DNA from 4 places in the Paenibacillus sp. AK002 genome. Region 4 is predicted to be linked to each of the others. Evidence: predicted binding sites of a transcription regulator. Region 4 holds the regulator's gene; each other region holds the start of a gene.

Region 1 (2,207 bases), 170 kb from region 4:
GAGCGGACCTAAGCGCTTTAAGGATATTTCGAATTTGATTCCGTCCATGAGCGATAAAATGCTCTCCGAGCGGATGAAGGATTTGGAATGCGAAGGCATACTGATTCGTCATGTCTATCCGGAAACTCCGGTACGTATTGAATATGAACTGACTGAAAAAGGCAAAGCACTGCGTCCGGTGATGGAGCAAATTTCATCCTGGGCAGAACAATGGGTCGACAGATGAGTCATCTTAAGACTCCCGTTGACGATTAAACCCTGGCATGAGATATCCTCATTTCAGGGTTTTTTTTCTAACCAGAATGGCTGATTTTTCGTTTCGTCCTGCAAAAATATCCGGACATGCACCAAGCTGACGCACCTTCTATATGATGTAATAATCCAGGCGGCATATCAAGGAGGCGAGCCCATGATCAAGCGAACGAATATCTCCCGGTTCCATTATGGACAAGAGGACATCTCAGAGCTTGAAAACGCTTCATTACAAGTGCTTCATATATTTGAGAAAACCAAGCGGGTGCTGAGCCAGTATGTACCGGAATCACTGTGGTCGGCCGTGTGTGGAACAAGCCCAGACGCTGTAGCATCCGTTAGCCAAGACGGCACCGCTCGGGTCGACATGTTCCAGAAATGGGTCAAGGCTCCCGGCGGATGGAAGTTCATTGGTTATGAAACCGAAACATTGAATTCGTCTTCCGAGCAGAATAAGGGACGGATGGGAAGATTCCTGCATATGATCATCTGGTCGCTCTACGAGAAAATCGTGATGCTGCATCCCTTCCTTGGCAGCGAAGCGTTCTTCGACGGGGAGGAGCTGGACGTGATCGCCCATTATTTTGTGCCTACGTATATTAGTGCCGTGCCTTTGGTGCAGCAAGGAAAAGCCTATAAGACCATTCAGGCCGGCATCGTACTGTACCAGGAGCATATCGAGGCGCCTGCCGTCATCATGCAGTCGGAAGGAGGCCTTTTGGAGGGGAACTGGATGACCGGGGTGAACCTGGATGCGGGGGGATTTGCCGGAATTCGTCCCTATTTAAAAGTGCCCGGCGGCGAACGAGCCTATATGGAAGCCGAAATCATATAGCAGGCCGTCTTTTTAGGATAACCTTGTTCCAATCGGACAGGGTTATTTGGTATTTTTATTTAAATTTTAAAGATCAATGTGAAATAAATCACAAAAATATATGCCTTTACACGATATAATTTACTTGTAAGCAGTGAAATACACGAGCACCAGATCACGTGTTGGGGAGGAATCAAACGATGTCCAATATAAAGAGAGAAAAGTTGGTTGTCATTGGCAACGGTATCGCAGGCATAAGCACGGTCGAGCAAATCATTAAATTGGGTGGGAAATTTGACATCACCGTCATTGGACAGGAGCCTCACCCGAACTACAATCGCATTATGCTGTCCTATGTGCTGGAAGGCAGTAAAACCTTGGACGACATCGTATTGAATGACTGGAAATGGTACGAGGACAATCAGATCACCCTGCATACGGGTGTGACCGTCACCGCCATCGACGGGGAGCGCAAGGTTGTAACGGCCGATAACGGATTGACGGTTCCTTATGACAAAGTGATTATAGCTACAGGTTCGAAGCCTTTTATATTGCCTGTACCGGGCAGTGACAAAGAGGGAGTTATCGGATTTCGAAACATCGCCGACTGCACGCAGATGCTTCAAGCCGCCAAGGCATACAAGAAAGCGGCCGTCATCGGAGGAGGGCTGCTGGGTCTGGAAGCTGCGAAGGGATTGGTCAGCCTGGGCATGGAGGTGACGGTGGTTCATCTCATGCAGGATTTGATGGAGAGCCAGCTGGATTCCATGGCATCGGGGATGCTGCAAAGGGAGCTGGAGCGGCAGGGGATCCGGTTCTTATTAGGCAAACAAACCACGGAAATCATGGGCGATGAGAGAGTCACGGGGCTGCGGTTCAAAGATGGAGATGAGCTTGAAGCGGAACTCGTGGTCATGGCCGTGGGTATCAGAGCGAACGTTGAAGCCGCCCACGCGAGCGGTATCGAAGTGAACCGGGGAATCGTAGTCAACGATTATCTTCAGACCTCCTGGCCGGATGTGTATGCGGTTGGCGAATGCTGCGAGCATCGGGGGGCATGCTACGGCCTGGTTGCGCCGTTGTTCGAGCAGGGACAGGTTCTTGCCAAGCATCTCTGCGGCTTGGACGGCCAGCCTTACGA
Region 2 (2,207 bases), 160 kb from region 4:
GCTCTGGCTCCGAAGAACTGCATCTGCTTCCCGATGCGCATGGCGGATACGCAGCAGGCGATGCCGTAATCGTCCCCGTAGATCGGACGCATGAGATCGTCATTCTCATATTGGATCGAGCTCGTTTCGATCGATACCTTCGAACAGTATTTTTTGAAGGCCTCCGGCAGCTTCTCCGACCACAGTACCGTCAAGTTCGGTTCCGGCGCAGGTCCCAGATTGTACAGGGTGTGCAGGAAACGGAAGCTGTTCTTCGTTACCCTCGTTTCACCGTTCAACGACATGCCGCCGATGGATTCGGTCACCCACGTCGGATCGCCGCTGAACAGCTCGTTGTAATCCGGCGTACGCAGGAACTTCACGATCCGCAGCTTCATGACAAAATGGTCCACCAGCTCCTGGGCCGTCTCTTCCGTCAGCACGCCTTCGGCCAAATCCCGCTGGATATAAATATCAAGGAAAGAGGATACCCGGCCAAGCGACATGGCAGCCCCGTTTTGCTCCTTGATCGCGGCCAAATAACCGAAATACAGCCATTGGAATGCTTCCTTTGCCGTATTCGCCGGTTTGGAAATGTCAAAGCCGTGCATGCCGGCCATTTCTTTCAGTTCCTTGAGGGCGCGCATTTGTTCGGACAGCTCTTCCCGCAGACGGATCACCGGCTCGTCCATGGCGTCCACTTCAAGCTCGCCGAGTTCTCTCAGTTTGTCCTGGATCAGCGCGTCCACCCCGTATAACGATACTCTGCGGTAGTCGCCGATGATGCGGCCGCGGCCGTATGCATCGGGAAGACCCGTAATAATCCCGGCCTTGCGCGCTGCTCTCATCTCCGGAGTATAGGCATCAAATACGCCCTGGTTATGCGTTTTGCGGATGCCGTTGAAGATATCCACTACCGCCTGCGGCATTTCGAAGCCGTATGCGTTGCACGCATCAATCATCATCCGGATGCCCCCGAAAGGCTGAATCGAGCGTTTGAACGGCTCATCGGTCTGCACGCCGACGATCTGTTCTTTATCTTTATCCAAGTAGCCAGGCTGGTGGGAGGTGATGGTGGAAGGCGTATGGACATCCACGTCCAAAACCCCGCCGTTATCCCGTTCCTTCTTGGTTAAATCCGATACGATATCCCACAGTGCCTTGGTGTTGTCCGTAGGTCCCGCCAAAAAATCATCAGAGCCATAATAAGGGGTAATATTCTCTGCAATAAAATCGTTAACGTCAATGCGCTTGGTCCATTTACCTGATTTAAAACCTTTCCAGCCAACTTCTTTTTCAATCACCGACATATTGAATCCCTCCTAGATTATGCTGCAGCTTGCAGGGACTGGCGGGGCCACACATTGATCTATCTCAGATCTTAAATGTGATTATTTTCACGATCAATGGCATCTCTGCCCCGCCATGTGCCTTCAAGCTTCTATATCAAAGATCTGAGATTCAGCTTTCTGCTACACCTTTATTGTAGTCCTGTTGATCCGCAGCATCTGTGATAATAATCACAAAGTTGTGGTTATCCGTGATTTTTATCACTCTGATTCCGGGCTCCCCTGGCTTCTACCACCATTTATAATGGAATTTAGGATCAGCCTTCTGCCCCTTTCCTGTTTAGAAACGTCCATAGAAGGCGTTGCGATATACTTCTGCTAGCTCTGTCACCAGCGGCAGCTTCGGATTGCTGGTCGTGCACTGATCTTCGAAAGCCCGGTCCGCCAAATGCTCGACGTTTCTCTCGAAGTCCTGAGGATCGATGCCAAGCTGCTGGAACGATTCCTCGATGCCGAGCTTGCTGTTCAGCTCGCGGATGGCGGCGATCAGGCTGTTTACGCCCTCCTCCGTCGTTCTTGCCGGCAGTCCAAGAATCCGTGCGATCTCGGCATATCTTTCATCGGCCACAAAGTGGGTGTATTTCGGCCATGCCGCGAATTTCGTTGGCTTCTTGGCATTGTAGCGAATGACGTGCGGCATCAGTATGGCATTGGTCCGTCCGTGCGCCGTATGGTACTGTCCGCCCCATTTATGCGCCAGACTGTGGTTGATGCCCAGGAACGCGTTCGCAAAGGCCATGCCTGCAAGCGTCGAAGCATTATGCATTTTCTCGCGGGCGAGTTTGTTGCCGGTCAGCGCCGATTGCTCAAGATATTGGAACACCAGCTGGATGGCTTTGATGGCAAGCCCATCCGTGTAATCGCTAGCCATCACCGATA
Region 3 (2,207 bases), 3.0 Mb from region 4:
ACTCGTGGTTACGTTTGGCGGGGGACTCGCTCCATTCGCCATCCTGTTCTCGCTGCCGTTCATTGTCATCGGCGCTATCATAGGCCTGCTCGTCACGGGCGAAACACTGAACGTGTCTGCACTGATGGGCGTGCTCATGCTGATCGGTATCGTTGTGACGAACGCGATCGTGTTGATCGACCGCGTGATCCATATGGAACGCGAAGGAATGAGCACTCGCGAAGCACTGCTCGAAGCCGGCGCTACCCGACTTCGTCCGATTCTGATGACGGCACTGGCAACCATCGGCGCGCTCCTGCCTCTCGTATTCGGCTGGGAGAGCAGCGCAGGCATTATCTCGAAAGGACTCGGCATCACGGTTATCGGCGGCTTGATCAGTTCCACGCTGCTGACGCTCGTGGTTGTACCGATCGTATACGAGTTCCTGATGAAGTTCAGCAAGAAAAGAATCGAGGATTAATTAGAACACCAAACGCAAACGCCCCGGCCTTCCTAATACAAGGAGGCCGGGGCGTTGTTTGTGTTTGGTGATGATGATATGATTCTGGCGCTAATGCACCAGCATGGCTTCCTTGGAATGCTTCCAGGTCTTCAGCATGTTCAGATCCTGCGCGAGGAATTCCTCCAACAGGCTGAATAACGACCGGTATAGCGGGCTTTGCGTGGACCCCTTCAGATCCTTGCAGAGGGATGGCACCCATGACAACAGATGCTCCTTCAGAAATTTCTCTTGTACCTCCATTAATTGCAACATGCTATCTTCACAATACGTATTGTTCAGCATACGGTCATGAAGCAGCGTCATAAATTCCAGTTCAATGGCTATATGATCGTCCGCTTCGCCATGCAGTTTATTAAAGGCAACACCGGCGGATGCATAACACTCGGCCAAATCCTGAGCGCATCCATCCTTCGTATAATGGGATTCCGCGGCCTGGCGAGGTTTGGACTGCTGAAGCAGCCGACGGTATTCCGCCCCCTCATATTCGCAAATCCGAACCAATTCCTCAGGCGAGCGTCCGCATAAATATTTCATCAGGTCCGTACCGGCCTTCGAACACTCCGCAGCCTTGCTAATTCCGCTCCCGCGGCTCCATTCCGCAATCATAGACAAGCTGGGCCAATTGCCCAAAAAATCAATCAGCAGCTCGTATACCGTCCCCCGGTTTTCAAGCCACCTGTGACAGACGTCAGGCACCTCCAAAGTTTGAACAGGTGATATCGCCATATCGAACCTCCTATTGGTAACCTTTCTTGTTGGATGTGATATCCTTGACAGTATATCTTAGATGAACGTCTAATGAAAGCAGTTTGAAATGATTTCCGAAAATTTCGGAAAAATCAGGAAACTTTCGGAAATCTAGAATGTCACTACTCGCTTTCAAGGGGAGAAAGCTTTGGTCCACAGGTTCAATATACAGGATTTAGAAAGCGTTTTCTGTGATACTTCTCACAAATCCTTGAACTTATCCGTGCGGCTTGTCCGGCTGACATGACCCTTACAACGCATTGACTCCTGTTCGGGGAATGGCTACAATGTGACCATGCACGCTAGTAAAAGGGGGATTTCCATGATCGAACCGCTTAAAGATTCCTTCGGTCGTGTCCATGATTATATTCGAATCTCGGTGACGGATCGGTGCAATCTTCGTTGTGTATATTGTATGCCGGAAGAAGGGATGGAATTCCAACCTCACGATCAAATAATGAGCTATGAAGAGATCGCCGCGATCATGCGCGTTCTGGCCCCCATGGGCGTCTCCAAAGTACGCCTTACCGGCGGCGAGCCGCTTGTGCGCAAGGATCTGGAAACCTTGGTCCATAAGATTGCTTCCATTGAAGGAGTTCAAGATATATCCCTCACCACCAACGGGATCATGCTCCCATCCAAGGCCCGCCTGCTGAAGGAAGCGGGACTCACCCGCATCAACATCAGCCTGGATTCGCTCCAGGAAGAGCGTTACGCTCGCATCACGCGCGGCGGCCGGGTGCATAAAGTGCTGGAAGGCATTGAAGCCGCTTATGAAGCCGGCCTGAATCCGATCAAGCTGAACATGGTGTTAATGAAGGGCTTCAATGAGGACGAGATTCGCGACTTTATCGCCCTGACGCTTGATCGTCCCCTTCATGTCCGCTTTATTGAATACATGCCGATCGGCCAAGCATCCGATACCTGGCGGGATTCGTACCTGCCGCTGACCCGGGTA
Region 4 (2,207 bases):
ATTGTTGCTAGCAGGTCCGTCGGTACCGAGCGACACCGTTACGCCGGCTTTCAGCAGCGCAGGTACGCGGGCGACTCCGCTGGCAAGCTTCAAATTGCTTCCGGGATTATGCGATACGGCTACTTGATGCTTGGCCAAGACTTCGATTTCTTCATCGGTCAGATGAACGGCATGCGCAAGAAGCGTAGGACGGGAGAACATGCCCAGCTTCTCCAAATGGGCAACGGGGCGAAGTCCGTAATCCTTAACATTCTGAGCCACTTCGGTTTCCGTTTCGGACATATGGGTATGCAAAGGCAGGTTCAAGTCATGGGATGCTTGAACGAATTTTTCGATGAAATCCGGCGGGCAGGTATAAGGCGCGTGCGGCGAGATCATCGTCGTAATTCTGCCGTCAGCCTTGCCATGCCAATCCTTCGCGAATGCCACCGCCTCATCCAGCTTCTGCTGCTGTACCTCGGGCGGGCATAAACCGATTACGCCGCGCGTCAGGACACCGCGCATTCCCGAGTCCTGGACAACCTTCGCGACCTGATCCATATGGTCATACATATCGACAAACGTCGTGGTTCCGCCCTTGATCATCTCCAGCACGGAGAGCGATGTGCCCCAATATACGTCGTCTGACGTGAATTTGGCTTCCATCGGCCACATTTTTTCCTGAAGCCATACCTGCAGCGCCAGATCGTCGCCATAACCGCGGAGAAGCGACATGGCGGCATGTCCATGCGTGTTCACCAATCCAGGCAGGAAGAACAGATGGGTTCCGTCGATAATCTCTGTTCCCTCTTCCACGACGGGCTCCTCTTCGCCCAGGTACGTGATCCTGTCGTTCTCAACCACCATGTATCCGCGAAGCACGGATCGGTCTTCCTCCAGTACAGCAAACGTTCCGTTCTTAACCATCCACTTCGTTGTTGTCATGTGCTGCATCCTCCTTGCCGTTATCCAAATAATAGGCCAAACTTTGCAAATCCGTTGTAAAATCAGCCGTATGAATCCGGATATGGGCTGGGGCTTTCAGGATGGTTGGCGCAAAGTTCAGAATCGCCTCGATCCCTGAGGCGATAAGCTGATTCGCTACGTTCTGCGCTTCGAAATCCGGAACGGTGATAATTCCGATTCGAATGCCGTGCTCATGAACCGTCTTCTCCAGCTCTTCCATCGGCTGTACGACCAAATTGTTAATTTTCATGCCAACTTTGGGAGAATACGAATCGAAAATCGCCACAATCTTCATATTATCCTTCAGGAATGCATTGTAATTCGATAATGCATGTCCAAGATTACCGGCCCCGACCAATGCGACATTGATCTTCTGGTCCAGCTTCAGAATCTGGCGAATCTTCTCGATCAGATAAGAAACATCATATCCGATCCCTTTCCGTCCAAAATCACCGAAATACGCCAGGTCCTTACGAATTTGAGCAGGATTGAGGTCCAGCTTCTGTCCCAGCTCCTGGGAGGAAACCGTGGAAACCTCCCTCTTCTGAAGCTCATTCAAATAGCGCAAGTATACAGGTAATCTGCGGACCACGGCTTCCGAAATTTTTTCCGATTTCATGCATGCTCCCCCTAATAATAGGCTAATAACTACATCTTTTTTTGTTGATCGTGCTTGGTTTCACTTTATTCAGCTTGGTTTCCCGCGCTTGCCTCTTCCTGCAGCCATTCCGAAATTCGGGGAACGATCCCCTCTGTCGGCATGTGCTCCATCTTCGGCCCCGGCAAGGAATATAAGAAATACTTCCCGTAATAGGATTCAATGACCCGGGTATCGTACACGATCACGATCCCTTTATCTTGTGCTGTTCTCACCAGACGCCCAAACCCCTGTTTGAAACGAATGACCGCTTGCGGAACCGAAAGCTTCATGAAGGGATTCTTCTTCTGCTGCTGCAGCAGTTCGCTCTTGGCTTCGACCAAGGGGTGATTCGGCGGCTGGAACGGCAGCCGGACGATGGCTAGACAAGTCAGCGCCTCACCCGGGATGTCTACCCCTTCCCAGAAGGAGCTGGTGCCCAGCAGCACGGAAGCGCTGTTGTCCTGAAATCTTCGGATTAACTTGGTACGGCTGGTTCCGTCCATACCTTGTCCCAATACCGTGATGTCGCTTGATGCCAGCGCTTCTTTCAGCGGCTCGTGCACCTGGCGCAGCATCCGGTACGAAGTGAACAGGACGAGCATGCGGCCATGTGTAGCGACGG

The links. The regulator Rex, encoded in region 4, represses fermentation and respiration genes when NADH is low (regulators of the CRP and FNR family bind a similar motif). The targets are predictions, from matches to a motif close to TTGTGAAATATTTCACAA.
Region 1: nirB (nitrite reductase large subunit NirB) is a predicted target of Rex. The motif match lies at 1,164-1,181, and genes of this name have one in related genera.
Region 2: pflB (formate C-acetyltransferase) is a predicted target of Rex. The motif match lies at 1,365-1,382, and genes of this name have one in related genera.
Region 3: M1D70_RS29405 (TorD/DmsD family molecular chaperone) is a predicted target of Rex. The motif match lies at 1,439-1,456, and genes of this name have one in related genera.

Annotation. Positions count from the first base shown of each region.
Region 1 is NZ_CP096377.1:2,416,316-2,418,522, forward strand. It holds gene M1D70_RS10580 (winged helix-turn-helix transcriptional regulator) at 1-226, shown strand, start outside; gene M1D70_RS10585 (hypothetical protein) at 410-1,087, shown strand; gene nirB (nitrite reductase large subunit NirB) at 1,267-2,207, shown strand, end outside.
Region 2 is NZ_CP096377.1:2,424,767-2,426,973, reverse strand. It holds gene pflB (formate C-acetyltransferase) at 1-1,289, opposite strand, end outside; gene adhE (bifunctional acetaldehyde-CoA/alcohol dehydrogenase) at 1,609-2,207, opposite strand, start outside.
Region 3 is NZ_CP096377.1:6,504,707-6,506,913, forward strand. It holds gene M1D70_RS29400 (efflux RND transporter permease subunit) at 1-460, shown strand, start outside; gene M1D70_RS29405 (TorD/DmsD family molecular chaperone) at 551-1,228, opposite strand; gene moaA (GTP 3',8-cyclase MoaA) at 1,572-2,207, shown strand, end outside.
Region 4 is NZ_CP096377.1:2,589,127-2,591,333, reverse strand. It holds gene M1D70_RS11510 (amidohydrolase family protein) at 1-924, opposite strand, end outside; gene M1D70_RS11505 (redox-sensing transcriptional repressor Rex) at 899-1,564, opposite strand; gene dinG (ATP-dependent DNA helicase DinG) at 1,630-2,207, opposite strand, start outside.